Regions from separate parts of the Marinobacterium sp. xm-d-564 genome, predicted to be linked through region 2. Evidence: predicted binding sites of a transcription regulator. Region 2 holds the regulator's gene; the other holds the start of a gene.
The links. The regulator LexA, encoded in region 2, represses DNA repair genes until DNA is damaged. The targets are predictions, from matches to a motif close to TACTGTNTANNTANACAGTA.
Positions count from the first base shown of each region.

Region 1 (7,502 bases), on a different contig from region 2:
ATAGTCGATGCTGCAATCAGACCGTATGAGATCAGCTTTTCTACACCGTTACGTGCACGAAAATCGGAATCGATCTGACGGTAAGCGATTAGACCACACACAGTTGCTAGGCCTAATACCACGGCTGATTTCAGCATCGTAGAGGTTGCAGCCCAGCCAATCCAAGCATCTCCTGCTTGCAGAACCCATGCTTCAGGTTCACCAAAACGGATGCCTGCGACTATGTTTTCTACCTTGGCGAGCGCCACAATGGCTTGTGAGCCACCGGCAGCAAGGATTTCAGGAGGATAGAAATCACGCACCCAGCTCTGGAACAGCTGAATATCGATGATAGACCAGAGAATCAATACAACAACCGCTGGGAAGAAGGCTAAAGAGCCAGCCCAAAGGCCATAGTAGTTCGGAAGTGAGTGGAATACCTGCCCATTTGATCGAGCGATAAGAACCGTCCTTTTAGCTATGAAGTAAAAGGCGAGACTGATGACTGTTAAAATAATTAGCAACGAAGTCAGTGTCATTTCAGTATCTCAAATGCTGCAAAATCCGGCCTGTAATACAGGCCGGATTAATTTCAATCTAGGATTGGGTTACTTAAGAGCATCAGCAGTAAGAACTGGCAGTGCTGTCATGCGAGCAGCCATCTCTTCACGTTCTGCAGTTGGCATTGGGATCATGCCTGCGTCCGCTAGGATGCCATCTTCGTCCCAGTGTTTAGTCCACTCAGTCATGTACTCAGCAATGCCTGGTACAACACCAACGTGCTGGTGTTTAACGTACATGAACAGTGCGCGTGATGCTTTGTAAGAACCGTCAGCAATCGCTTCGAATGTTGGTGCTACGCCATCCAGTTTCGCACCCTGTAGAGTGTCAGAGTTCTGATCAAGGTAAGAGAAACCGAAAATACCGAAAGTTTCTGAGTCTTCTTGCAGCTTTTGAACGATCAGGTTGTCCTGCTCGCCAGCTTCGATGTACGCACCGTCAGTACGCATCGCACGACAAGACTTTGCTTTTTTGCCTGCTGCTTTTAGTGCTGCTTTCATCTCGTCGTCTTTTTTACAGAACGCTTTTTCGTTGATGATTTCAGCGAATGATGCACGAGTACCAGAAGTCGTTGGTGGACCGTAGACACGGATTGCAACATTTGGAAGCGCTGGGTTAACGTCTTTCCAAGTTTTGAATGGGTTATCAACTAGCTCACCGTTAACGGCCACTTTAGCTGTTAAGGCTTTACCAAGGTCTGAGCGAGAGATCTCTAGTTGAGCAGCGTCTTTAGAGTTAGCAAATACGATACCGTCGTAGCCGACTTTGATCTCAGTGATCTTCACGCCGTTTGCATCACAGTACTCTAGTTCGCCACTCTTCATGCGTGAAGAAGCGTTACCGATATCGATGAACTCAGTACCGATGCCGTCACAAACGCCTTTTTTACCAACAGAAGAACCGCCTGATTCAACAACAGGTGTGTTGAACGCTGGGTTACGACCTAGACGCTCAGCAACGATTGTTGCGAATGGAAGAACGGTAGATGAACCAGCGATGCTCACGTTATCTCGGGCCATTGCTGGAGTGCTCATTAGAGCGGTTAAAGTAGCAGCTGTTGTTGCGAGTCGTAGGAACATTTCAAACTCCTTAGTTTCTAAATCAGTCGGTAGGCTGTCGCTTACCTCTTTGATAACTATTAGGCGCTTGCTTTGTTACAACTCTGTGAAGCGTTTATGACAATTTAATGATAAATATAAGACGCAAAAAAGCCCCACGAAGGGGCTTTTTGATGGATAGTTTGGCGTTTATTAGACCATGATTCCACGGATTACGTAGAACAGAATCGCCGCCAATGTACCTGATGCTGGAACTGTAATAACCCATGCAGCGGCAATTTTGTAAACAGCTGAACGCTTAACCAGCTCCTGTTTGTACGCTTTCTTAAGCTGCTTGCGCTCTTTTTTGCTTAGTTCTGCAGAGGCTGTTTTCTTCTTAAGTTGCTTAAGCATTTTAGCTTTGTCATCGATTGATGCACTTTCAAACTTAGCAAGAAACTCTTCCACTTCCTCTTGATCAGCACCTTGGTGGTGCGATTTGATCTCGTTGATCATGCGAGCGTGGCTTGATTTCAAGTACTCACGAAGGAAGCCCACACCGAATACACCGCCCACAGCAATGTGAGTTGAAGATACTGGAAGACCTAGCTGAGAAGCGATGATAACCGTGATCGCTGCCGCCATAGCGATAGAGAATGCACGTGTCTGATCCAACTCAGTAATTTCAGAACCAACGGTTTTGATCAGTTTTGGACCAAATAGTGCTAGACCCAACGCGATACCTAGAGCACCGATCATCATGACCCAAAGTGGGATCGCTGCTTTCGTTGAAATGCCGTGGTTAACGATCGCATCGTTGATCGCCGCTAGTGGACCAATGGCGTTTGCAACGTCGTTTGCACCGTGTGCGAAACTTAGTAGTGCTGCAGCGAAGATTAGAGGAATGGTGAACAGTTGGTTAACACCCGCTTTATCGTTATCCAGGCGGTCAGCTGCTTTAGCTACCAGACCTTTAACAATGAAGTAAATAACTACCGCAATGGCTAGACCGATCAGTAGAGCTGTCACAAAATCGAGTTTGATCAGCTTCTTAACGCCTTTAAGTGCTAGGTAGGTCGAGAATGCCCAAGCCATCAACATGATCAGCAGAGGTACCATCTTCTTAGCTGCAACACGCATGTCCGACTTATAAGTAATGGTGCGTTTGATTAGGTATAGGAAACCAGCTGCAATCAGGCCGCCAAGTACAGGTGAGATCACCCAGCTTGCTGCGATCGCGCCCATCTTGTCCCAGTTAGCAATACCAAAACCGCCTGCAGCGATACCAGCACCCAATACACCACCAACAATAGAGTGAGTAGTAGAGACAGGAGCACCAACAGCTGTTGCTAGGTTAAGCCATAACGCACCCGCTAGAAGTGCGGCTAACATCAACCAAATAAAGGTATCAGCATCACCAATCACTTCTGGGTTGATGATCCCTTTTTTGATTGTGCTGACAACGTCACCGCCGGCGATTAAAGCACCCGATGCTTCAAAGATAGCCGCGATAATGATAGCGCCTGTTAGGGTAAGCGCCTTTGAACCTACTGCTGGGCCCACGTTATTGGCTACGTCGTTAGCACCAATGTTCATTGCCATGTAACCACCGATCATTGCGGCAATGACAAGGATGTAACTTCCTGGGATATCCCCAACTTGTGCTGAGATAAAGAGAACAATACCTACTAGGAAGAGCAGGGCGTAACCGATGCGCATAACATCGCCACGGTTAGATGCTGTCGCTTTATCCAGCTTATTCATGTCTTTAATTTCCAAGAGAAGCTCCTCTTGCTTGGTTCATTGATTTACCACTACTTAAAGTAGTCGCTAATTTAAGTTGACGCCATTTAAATACACTTTTGTTACAAGAATGTTACACAGGTGTAATTTTTCTTTAAACAAACTGAAATGTTTTATTCACAGCGTTGTTAGATTAGCAAAACCAACGACTAGCCATTTGGTGCCTTCATAGTCGAAGTTCACTTGTACTCGGGCCTTCGGGCCGGACCCCTCAAAGTTTATGACCATGCCGTCACCAAATTTAGGGTGATTGACTCTCTGGCCTAAACTGAGCTGAGTATCGGGTACTTCGCTGGCAAAAGCGGATTGTGGTGTGAAGCTGACCTCCATATCCGAGCCACTCGAAAGCGGTCGGCGAACGCTAGCATTCAGGCGCACCTCTTCTATCAACTCCAATGGAATCTCCTGAATGAAGCGTGAAGGGCGGTTGTAGTTGTCTTGGCCATGAAGTCGGCGGGACTCAGCATAGGTCATGTAGAGTTTCTGCATGGCACGCGTAATGCCTACATAACAGAGGCGGCGCTCCTCTTCTAAACGTCCGGGCTCTTCGGCCGACATGCTGTGTGGGAACAAGCCTTCTTCCATACCGCATAGGAAGACCAGCGGGAACTCCAAGCCTTTCGCTGAGTGCAGTGTCATCAGTTGAACGCTGTCGGTATTGGGATCCGCCTGTGATTCACCGGCATCCAGTGCAGCTTGATCAAGAAAGGCTGCCAGCACGGAAGGGAACTCAGGGTTCTCCTCCTGGGACCACTGCTGCTCAAACTGGCGCGCTGCGGTCACTAGCTCTTCTAAGTTTTCGATGCGTGATTGAGCTTTTTCACCTTTCTCTTTTTCATGGTGAGCAATCAGTCCAGAGAAGCGAATGGTATGTTCTGTCCGCTCCTGCAGGGATGCCTCTTCTGTATCAACCGTCAACTGATTGACCAGATCTAAGAAGGCCTGCAGTGCATTGCCGGCACGTGCAGGTAGTTTCTTATGCTCGATAATCTCGTTCGAGGCTCGCCACATTGATATGCCTTGGCTTCGCGCGTAATCGCGTACCTCTTCAATGGTGCGGGTGCCGATGCCTCGGGTTGGCACGTTAATGACGCGCTCCATCGCCGTATCGTCATCGCGGTTGGCTATTAGGCGCAGGTAGGCGAGGGCATTTTTAATCTCTAAACGCTCATAGAATCGTTGGCCGCCATAGATGCGATAGGGAATTGCGGCACGGATCAGCATCTCCTCAAGCACACGGGATTGTGCGTTGGAACGGTAGAGAATGGCGCTCTCGTCACGACGATTACCATCCGATACCCACTGTGCGATGCGATCGACAATGAATCGCGCTTCATCCTGTTCATTAAAGGCTGCGTAGAGGCTGATAGGATCGCCTTGATTGCCCTCGGTCCACAGCTCCTTACCCAGTCGTCCAAAGTTGTTGCGAATGACGGCATTGGCCGCAGACAGAATGTTGTCTGTCGAGCGGTAGTTCTGCTCTAACTTGATGGTCTTAAGCCCACCAAAGTGTGCCTCAAGGTTTTGAATGTTCTCAATACGTGCGCCACGCCAGCCGTAAATCGACTGATCGTCATCGCCCACGGCCATCAGTTTGTGTTCACCCTGACAGAGCAGGCGCAACCAAGCGTACTGAATGGCGTTGGTGTCTTGGAACTCGTCTACTAAGACGTAACGGAAGCGCTCTTTGTAGTGCTGCAGCAGTTGTGGGTTCTTATCACGCAGCAGTTCAAGGCAGCGCAGCAGGAGTTCACCAAAATCGATCATGCCGCCGCGATCACAGGCTTGTTCATACGCCTCATAGACACGTATTAAGGTGTCTTGTACCAGGTCACCGGTGCGCTCTAGATGTTTACTGCGTAGCCCTTCATCTTTCTGTGCATTGATGTACCACTGAATCTGTTTCGGCGGCCAGCGTGAATCGTCTAATCCCATCTCCTTAGAGATGCGTTTAACCAAACGTAACTGGTCATCGGAGTCCATGATCTGGAAGTTCTCACGCAGCCCGGCCTCTTGCCAGTGCGAGCGAAGCAGTCGGTGCGCCAAGCCGTGGAAAGTACCGACCCACATGCCATGCACATTGACGTTGAGCAGGCTCTCGATACGCCCACGCATCTCTTTAGCCGCTTTATTGGTAAAGGTAACCGCCAATATCGAATAGGGTGAAATCTGCTCGGCTTCTATCAACCAAGCGATTCGGTGAACCAAGACACGCGTCTTGCCTGATCCTGCACCGGCCAGCACCAGAAGGTTGCTGATATCCGCGGTAACCGCTTCACGCTGCGCATCGTTGAGGGAGTCGATAATGTGAGTTACATCCATAGTGCCGCACTGCTCAAAAAGAGAAATTACTGAATGGGCGTACAGTATACGCATAATTATTATGGGAGTCTTGGCATTCCTACGCAGCAAACTTACACTGGGATGACATATCCACCTTTATTGAGTAGTGAATGCCCTTATCTGCTGACCATACGACTGCCCGTTTGGCTGAGTATCAAGCCAACCCTGATACCGGGCCTAAGTTGCTTTTTTTTAGCGGTGGCACTGCGTTGAATGGCTTTTCGCAGATTCTCAAACGCTATACCCATAACTCTATTCATTTAGTGACTCCCTATGACTCTGGCGGCAGCTCCGCTGTGTTGCGAAACGCATTTGATATGCCTGCAGTGGGCGATTTGCGTTCTCGAATGATGGCGTTAGCTGACGCTTCACTGGCCGGTCACCCTGAAGTGACAGAGTTATTTGCTTATCGTCTGCCGACGAATGAATCGCAGTCGGAGCTGCGTGCAAGGGTAGAGGCGATGCAACAAGGCAACGACAAGCGTGTCCAGTCCATCCCCGAGCCAGTGCAGAGCATTATTTGTGATTTTTTAAACTACTTTCTTGAGTCAGCACCCAATGATTTTGACTTCAGGCGAGCCAGTATTGGTAATCTGATATTGGCGGGGGGCTACCTGAGCCATAATCGATCATTAGATCCTATTGCTCTGTTGTTCAGTCGTCTGGTTCATGTTAGAGGCCAAGTACGCACTGTTACGGACGAGTGCGGTGAACTGAAAGTGACGACAGAGAGTGGGCGAGAGATCATCGGGCAGCACTTGATGACAGGAAAAGAGTCCCAGCCATTAAATGAGCGTATCGCCTCGCTTGATCTGCATTTGCCGCAGGGCTCTGAATCGCATCTGGCCGATCAAGAGAGAGGTTGGATCCATTCAGCAGATTTGGTCGTCTTCCCACCTGGCAGTTTCTATAGCAGTATTTTGGCTAACCTACTCCCCAAAGGGGTTGGTAAAGCGATCATGGATAACCCTGCCAGCAAAGTGTATGTCCCCAATTTAGGTATGGATCCTGAACAATTTGGTATGACGTTGCAGGAGCAGATTGAGCAGTTGGAACGATTTGTTGCCCGAGATGCAGGCGGTGTTTTTCAGAGTGGAGTGGAGCGCTGTATCGATATTCTGTTGACCGATTCCACACTGTTGAGTGGCATTGATGCAGAGTTTTTAAACTGGCTTGATAAGCGTGGCATTCAGCTTTTGGATGTTGATCTGGCTAATCCTGAACGCACAGATCGCTACGACGAGATTAAGTTGGCGGAAGCTTTATTATCACTGGCATAGATAGATGGGTCAGACCAGAGGTCAGACCCACCGGTTCCTCACAGGTGTCTGACCTCCGGTCTGACACCACTATCTTTTAAATGTAGAAATTCGTTCCTACAGCTGACTCGGCGATTTAATTCGGTGCATCAGCACCTGTTTAAACTCATCAGGGTCTTTCAGTGTCTTATCGCTGCCTTTGCCTTGCTGGGCATCAACCCAAGGCTCAAGGCGTGATAGCCAAAAACGCATCGCGGCCGTACGAGTCAGCTGCGGCCAAACCTCATGCTCTTCTGCACTAAAGGGGCGAATCGCTGAATAGGCTTTTAACAGCGCTTGCTCTCTCACCGGATCAATCTGCAGATTCTCATCCAGACACCAATCATTGGCGACAATCGCAAGGTCATAGAGCCAGTAGGCGGTTGCCGCATTGTAGATATCCAGAATTGCCGTCAGCTTATCCTCATGGAACAGCGCGTTGTCATGGAAAAGATCCCCATGGGTAATGCCCATCGGCAGG
Region 1 covers NZ_WBYO01000003.1:27,969-35,470, forward strand. The annotation lists gene pstC (phosphate ABC transporter permease subunit PstC) at 1-518, opposite strand, end outside; gene XMD564_RS04135 (substrate-binding domain-containing protein) at 588-1,619, opposite strand; gene XMD564_RS04140 (inorganic phosphate transporter) at 1,791-3,356, opposite strand; gene uvrD (DNA helicase II) at 3,498-5,702, opposite strand; gene XMD564_RS04150 (GAK system CofD-like protein) at 5,834-7,003, shown strand; gene XMD564_RS04155 (homoserine kinase) at 7,100-7,502, opposite strand, start outside.
Region 1: a site for LexA is predicted at 5,730-5,749, ahead of uvrD (DNA helicase II). Genes of this name have one in related genera too.

Region 2 (7,502 bases):
AGCTCCACACCGAAGGTATCAGCGCTGGCATAGACACGGAAATAGCTAGACTGAAGAAGCTCTTGAACCGTCTCTCGAAGATTCTCATCGGTACTGGCAATGACCGTAGCGGTCAGTTCACGCTTGGCGATCTCTTTAGCCAGGTTAGGGCCACTGATCACACCCGATCGATGCGCTGGGCACTCCTGCTCCATGATTTGACTCATCAGACTGAAGCTAACAGCTTCGATGCCTTTGGTCGTGCTAACGATCAATTGTTCATCGTTGAGGTAGGGTTTAGCTTGATTCAGAACCGCTCGAAAGCCACTGCTTGGAATCGCAATAAAGACAACCTGAGCGTCTTTTAATGCGGACTCGATATCATCAGTCGCAACCAAGGAGTCGGCTAATGGGTAGTTGGGCACATAGCGATCGTTACAACGCTGCTGGTTAATATCATTAGCCAGTTCAGCTCGACGTACCCACAAGGAGGTCGGGATACCTTTTTCAGCCGTCATATTGGCGATGACGGTACCGAAACTCCCACCGCCTAACACGGCAACCTTAGTCACTGTCTGCATTACCTTTACCTAACTCAACCTAACCTAAGGAATCTAAAATTCGTTCAACCAACTTGAACAACATCGCAATCACATACCAAGAGATGATCGCTGCAACGAGAAAGAGGATCAGTTGAACCGGATCTCCACTATTGCTAAAGCCTAGCAATCCAATCACTGCGAAAAACGCACTGACAATCATGGCCACTATTTTTTGAATACCCGCTAGGCCGTGACGATCACCACTCATTAACTGCGAGACTCCTTATCGTCGTTCTCTTCAGTGATCTCTAAATCTAACTGCTCTTCGCTTGTCTCAGCAGCTCTTTCAAGGGGTAGCACATCAATCTCGCCAGCCGTCTCTTCTGATGAGACTTCCGTTAGGTCGACTGACTCATTTGCTAGAGGCTCTTCCGCCACTGGCGCGTCAACAACGGTTTCAGTTTCAGTCTCTGTCGCTTCCAATTCGGTCGACTCTGTTTCAACAGCCTCTTCCACTACAACACTGTTTGGATCAACCAGCAATTCAGCATCAGGGTGGATACAGTTCAATTTAACACCGGTCATCGACTCAATGTCTGGGATAAGGAACGAATCGTCTTCACAGGCAAAACAGATTGATTCACCGGTAGCGCCTGCACGGCCGGTTCGACCAATACGGTGAACATAGTCATCCGCATCTTCAGGAAGCTGATAGTTCACAACATGGCTCACACCATCAATGTGTATACCGCGACCAGCAACGTCGGTAGCCACTAGGACTTCGATCTTGCCACTGCGGAAACCCTCTAGGGTTTTGATGCGTTTGTTCTGTGGGATCTCACCCGACATCATGGCCGCTTTGACACCGTCTTTCTCTAGACGCTCTGCCAACTTACGCGTCTCATGACGACGGTTACAGAATACGATCGCTTTCTCGACGCCATTGATACGTAAGTAGTTACGCAGCAAGTTGTACTTCTCATCACTTGAGACAAGAAATACCGTTTGAGAAACGTTATCCGTAGTTTGATGCTCTGATTCGATCTCAATCGTGACCGGATCACGCGTCCACTGCGCCGCTAAACGCATAATCTCATCGGTGAAGGTTGCACTGTAGAGCAGTGTTTGACGCTCAGCGCCCTTACGCGGTGTTGAACGAATGATGGTACGCACATCGGGAATGAAGCCCATGCTCAACATACGATCAGCCTCATCCAGCACCAACACCTCTACGTTGTAGAGATCGATATCCTGATTTCTGACGAAGTCGATCAAGCGACCCGGTGTCGCGACCAAAATATCGACAGGCGCTTTGGCGAGTGCTGCACGCTGCACGTCATAATCCATGCCACCTACCAGCGAGACGATACTTAAACCAGTGTATTTACATAGGCCTTCTGCATCGGCTGCAATCTGCAGAGCCAACTCTCGTGTCGGTGCAATGATCAATGCACGGGGTTCACCCTTGCGCGGTTCAACATCCAACTTGAAGTCGAGAAGATCGGTAATGATCCCGATTAGAAAAGCTGCAGTTTTACCGGTACCGGTCTGAGCCTTACCAATGATGTCACGGCCTTGAAGTGCCGGCTTAATCGTTGCCGCTTGAATCGGTGTTGCGTACTCAAAGCCAAGTTCATGAATACCACGCATCAATGAGTCTGGCAGATAGAAATCGTGGAAACGATCCTTACCCTCTTGAGGCTCTACAACAAACTGATCAAGGCTCCACTCTTGCGAGCGACGAGGTTTGTAGTCACGGCTTTTGCGGGGACGACGACGCTGAGTGCGACGGCGCTTATCATTTGAATCTTGGTTATCTTGTTGCTGTTCTGGGTTGGTATCTGTAGTCAAAATCGGGATCTCTCAATCAATAGATCATTCAAAATGGCGCGCAAAAGGAGGAAGCGCATCGATCAACTGCTGTCCATAACGACGTGTTACAACACGCCTATCAAGTAGGACAACTCGACCGGAATCATTCTCCGTACGCAGTAATCTGCCTGCCGCTTGAGTTAGTTTGATAGAGGCTGCGGGAACACTTATCTCCATGAAAGGGTTACCACCGCGGGCTTCTATCCACTCAGCCAAGGTCGCATCCACAGGATCATCTGGAACACTAAAAGGCAACTTGGTAATGATAACATCTTTTAGGTAGTGACCGGGTAGATCTACACCCTCTGCAAACGACGCCAAACCAAAAATAACACTGGGTTCGTCACGGTCGATTCTCGCTTTGTGCTCCACCAGCATCGCTTGCTTACTGAGTTCACCTTGAACCGTTAAACGCGATAGCAGTTTGGTATCCATTAACTCCTCGACTCGACGCATTTGGCGCCAAGAGGTGAACAGAACCAATACAGAGGTTAAATTGGGTAACTCTCGGTTAAGCCAATCGGTAATCTCTTCGGTATGAAGATCGGCTTTTGAAGGATCGAACTTCATTTTCGGGACATGCAATACGGCCTTGTTGGCATAGTCAAAAGGACTAGGCATTCGCAGTGCTGGCGTATCCAAAGGCAGACCCAATTGAGTAAAGAGGGAATCAAAACGCCCAAGAGCCGTTAGCGTTGCTGAGGTTAAAACCGCACCGTAACACTGACCCCAGAGCAGATCTTGAAGATGGTGTTGAGCGGAGACAGGTGCACTGTGAAGTTCAATATCGCGACCCGCTTCAGACTCATGACGAACCAACCATCTTGCAACTTTATCCTCTTCATTTTCAATATCTTGCGAGAAACTCCTACATAGCCACATCATCTTCTGGACACGGCTAAACTGGGTACTTAGCGGTGGCAACCAACGCTCCCCTACACCCTTATCGAGTGCAGACTTTTCATCTTCCATCGCCCCTTTAAGGGCATTAATAATCTTCTCTAACTGAGGATCTACCTGTGATAAAAACTGAGCCAATTCACGCGTTAGGCTAGCCAAACTGTCGGGCACCCTTCCTTGCGGGTAGCGCAACCTGCGCTCATCCACCGGGAGTAGTAAAAACTGTTCAGAGACTAGATCATCCAGACGCTGCAGATGCCCCTGAACCACATTGAGACTGGATTGAATACGACTGATTGGATCTTGCAAAACCAATGCAGAATCCGCTTCATCCAACAGCCCTTTTAACTGACGCTCCAGGGTTTTGAAGGCTTTTTCACTCGCTTTAACTCGCATAGAGAGCGCGAAATGGTTAGTCGCCTTATCACCCAGATGATGCGCCTCATCAAATATGTAGATTGAATCGGCCGGTTCAGGAAGAATCGCACCACCGCCTAACGCCAAGTCAGCCAGTACAAGATCGTGGTTGACCACCAAGAGATCGGTTGTCTCAATATCGGCCCTAGCACGATAAAACGGACAGGCGTTGAAATGCGCACAGCGACGATTGGTACACTGCATATGGTCTGAAGTAAGCGGCATCCAGGTCTCATCATCCAGGTTGCGCTCTAGCTCATCACGATCACCCTTCCAGCGACCACTGGCAAACTCATCCAACAGGCCGCTGTACTCTTTGATCTGCTCAGGGCCTAACACTTGGGCCATCTCATCTTCAAACAGGGCTGACTGTGAGAGATCCTGCTGATTACTAAGAAGAGACTCTAATCGACTAACACAGAGGTAGCGCCTACGCCCTTTGGCAATTTCGTACTTAAATTCAATACCGGCGTGCTCAGCCAACTCAGGAAGATCTTTAAGTAATAGCTGTTCCTGAAGCGCAACGGTAGCGGTCGAAATGATCAGCGTTTTACCTTTAGCCTGCGCTATTGGAAGTGCGGCCAGCAGGTAAGCGATGGTTTTACCGGTGCCCGTTCCGGCCTCTACGGCGACCAGATGATTTTCACCCAGACGCTGACCCGCATCGTCCGACAAGATACCACCCAACTGCCGTGCGACCGCTGCAATCATATGCTTTTGTGCATAACGAGCCTTTAAATCGCGAGCATTTAGGAATGCGCGATAAGCTGTCTGTATGGTGGTTTGGGTCTCTTTGTTAAGCACATCGCCTCCGAATTAGTTGGCCATCATACAAAAATACTGGATATACAAACAGAAAAAACTTGACGACATTTAAAATACTGTATAAAAATACAAATACTGAATAAACAGACAGTCATTTAAATTCCAATCAGTACTGTCATAGGGGGCGTTTATGAAGCTTACAAATCGTCAAGAAGAGGTGCTGGATTGCATCCGTCGCCATATTGATGAAACAGGATTTCCACCTACACGAGTCGATATCGCACGCGATCTAGGGTTTAAATCTGCAAATGCGGCAGAGGAGCACCTAAAGGCCTTAGCACGTAAAGGGGCCATTGAGATGATCCCTGGCACCTCTCGCGGTATCCGTATCGTCGGTGAAGAGGAGGAGCAAGAGGGCCTAGCGATCATCGGTCAAGTTGCTGCGGGTGAACCCATCCTCGCTGAACAACACATCGATGATTACTGCACCATCAGTTCAGACTTCTTTCGCCCAAGAGCAGACTACCTACTCCGTGTCCGCGGCATGAGTATGAAAGACATCGGCATTATGGATGGCGATCTTTTAGCAGTTCACCAAACACGTGAAGCACGTGAGGGTCAGATAGTCGTTGCTCGTGTCGGTGAAGATGTCACGGTAAAACGCTTCCACCGCGATGGTCACATGGTCTACTTGATAGCAGAGAACGAAGAGTTCGACCCGATTAAAGTTGATCTTCGTGAAGAGCAGTTAACCATCGAAGGCTTAGGTGTTGGCGTAATTCGTCAACAGAATGACTTTTAAAGGTAATAACCATGCTTGCTTACAATCAATTTGCACAGAATGATGCGGGTCTTAAACCACTGGTTATGACTGAGCTAGTTCAGCACACCTCAGAGGTAAATCTGAACACCATGCTTCTGCCGATGCTTGCCGCATTAAGTCAAAAAGAGAGCTGGCTGGTTATGTTAGAGCCGCCAAAATCATTAACTAAGCAGGTGCTAGCGGATGCAGGCGTCGACCTTAAAAAAGTCTGGATACTTCGTCGTGATAAGCGCCATGGTTTAGACAAACTGGCTCAGCGCGCACTGCAAGCGGGAACCTGCCACACCTTGATCTGCTGGCACAACGACCCTGCAGATGACGCGTTAGTCAGCCAACTGAAACGCACTCAGATCTCTAGCGAAACAGAGTGTCTATTGGTACGTAAAAAAATTTAGCCTCCCCCTTTGCTGCGTTGTAGCAAAGACCCCCATAGCCGCTCTTTGAGCGGCTTTTTTATTTAGCTTGAATCAGACCCAGAACCATCATAGGCTCAATAGAGGAGTACCACTTACAAGGAGAACAGTGTGGGATCGCACAAGCCAAATCAGCAGCCGTATCAGTTAACCGATTTCCCTATCCAAACATTCGATAAGATCCGTTATGCCGATACCGATCGTCAGGGCCACGTGAATAATGCCGCATTCAGTACCTACCTAGAGACGGGCCGTGTCGAATTTCTCTACGATCCAAAAGACCCACTAGCCAATGACAATTGCGAATTTGTCATTGCCAGTCTGCATTTGAACTTTCTAGGTGAGATCACTTGGCCAGGTCGTCTAGATATTGGCACCGGTGTAACTCGGGTGGGTACCAGCTCATTTGGACTCTACCAGGTGCTGTTCCAAGATGACGTCTGTGTCGCGACGGCAGAGACGACCATTGTTCAGATGGATGTGAGCAGTCGCAAATCAGCCCCACTTGGGGATGCGACAAGACACTATCTAAATGATCATCTCTTTGTGAAGGGTGTTGAAACGAAAGGAATGAACTGATTTTACCACTCTTGCGCGTTAGAGCGATGTCTTAGAATCATCGCTCGTAACTGCTCAAACCAACCCTGCAACTGAGTCTCCAGTTGCTCCTCAAGGCTTTGTTCTTTGGCCAAATCTATAATTGCTATGTCAGATTGGCTAGCGCTCTCTTGCGAGGGAGGTAGGGGTTTGTGAATGGCTTTGATGGCACTGATCAACTTAGACAACCAACTACTGGAATCCTGACAGAGCAGCTCCATCTCATCCAACTCACTGGAATGGATTCCCTGTTGCTTAAAAGCCTTGCTCAATTCAGAGGGTGTCGACTGGGTCAGCAGGACACGCTCACGTTCAGCCAACTCATTAAGATAGGCTTTTAAGGCACTGTCTAAATGAAACAGCGCAGCCTCTTGCAGGCCACGAAGCTTCATACGATTGTTCGATTCACCGGTCAACTCAGTGTTGATACCCACCAGCGCGTATTGTGCAAACGCGAGTGTCTGATTCACACGCTGGGAGTATAGGTCAGCCATTAACGCTTCTTAGCTTTGGCTGCTTCAACTTGCCACATACCATTGGTGAAGTAAGCTCTCCAACCAGTTGCCTTACCGTCAACTTCCGTCATAAGGTACTGCTCTTTGGTTTTGCGGCTGTAACGTATTTGAGCGGGGTTACCCTGCTCATCTTGCTGAGGCCCTTCCAGTAAGAAGTGATATTTAGGGTCAATCGCATTTTTATGTGGGATCAACTCTTTGACCAGAGGTGCACGGGTCTCACGATTACGTGGGAATTGGCTTGCTGCTAGGAATAGACCACTGGCTCCATCACGCAGAATGTAGGTATCGTCAACCTTCTGACACTTAAGCTCCGGCATCGGAACTGGATCCATCTTAGGCGGAGCAACTTCACCATTCTTGAGCAGCTTACGTGTGTTTTTACACTCTGAGTTGGTACAACCAAAGAACTTACCGAAACGGCCCGTTTTAAGGTGCATCTCAGCGCTACACTTATCACACTCGACTACAGGGCCTTCATAGCCCTTGATACGGTAGTTACCCTCTTCGACCTCAAAGCCGTCACAATCTGGGTTGTTACCACAGATGTGTAACTTGCGCTTCTCATCGATCAAGTAGGAGTCCATAGAGGAGCCACACTTACCACAACGGTGCTTCTCTAGAAGCAGACGTGACTCTGCCTCATCGTCTGCATCCACTGCGACAACCTCATCACCAG
Region 2 covers NZ_WBYO01000002.1:225,980-233,481, reverse strand. The annotation lists gene XMD564_RS03420 (NAD(P)H-dependent glycerol-3-phosphate dehydrogenase) at 1-560, opposite strand, end outside; gene XMD564_RS03415 (hypothetical protein) at 580-789, opposite strand; partial or broken gene XMD564_RS03410 (DEAD/DEAH box helicase) at 1,059-2,372, opposite strand; gene dinG (ATP-dependent DNA helicase DinG) at 2,397-4,514, opposite strand; gene lexA (transcriptional repressor LexA) at 4,666-5,277, shown strand; gene XMD564_RS03395 (SulA-like leucine-rich domain-containing protein) at 5,289-5,693, shown strand; gene XMD564_RS03390 (thioesterase family protein) at 5,823-6,290, shown strand; gene XMD564_RS03385 (DUF6586 family protein) at 6,293-6,802, opposite strand; gene topA (type I DNA topoisomerase) at 6,802-7,502, opposite strand, start outside.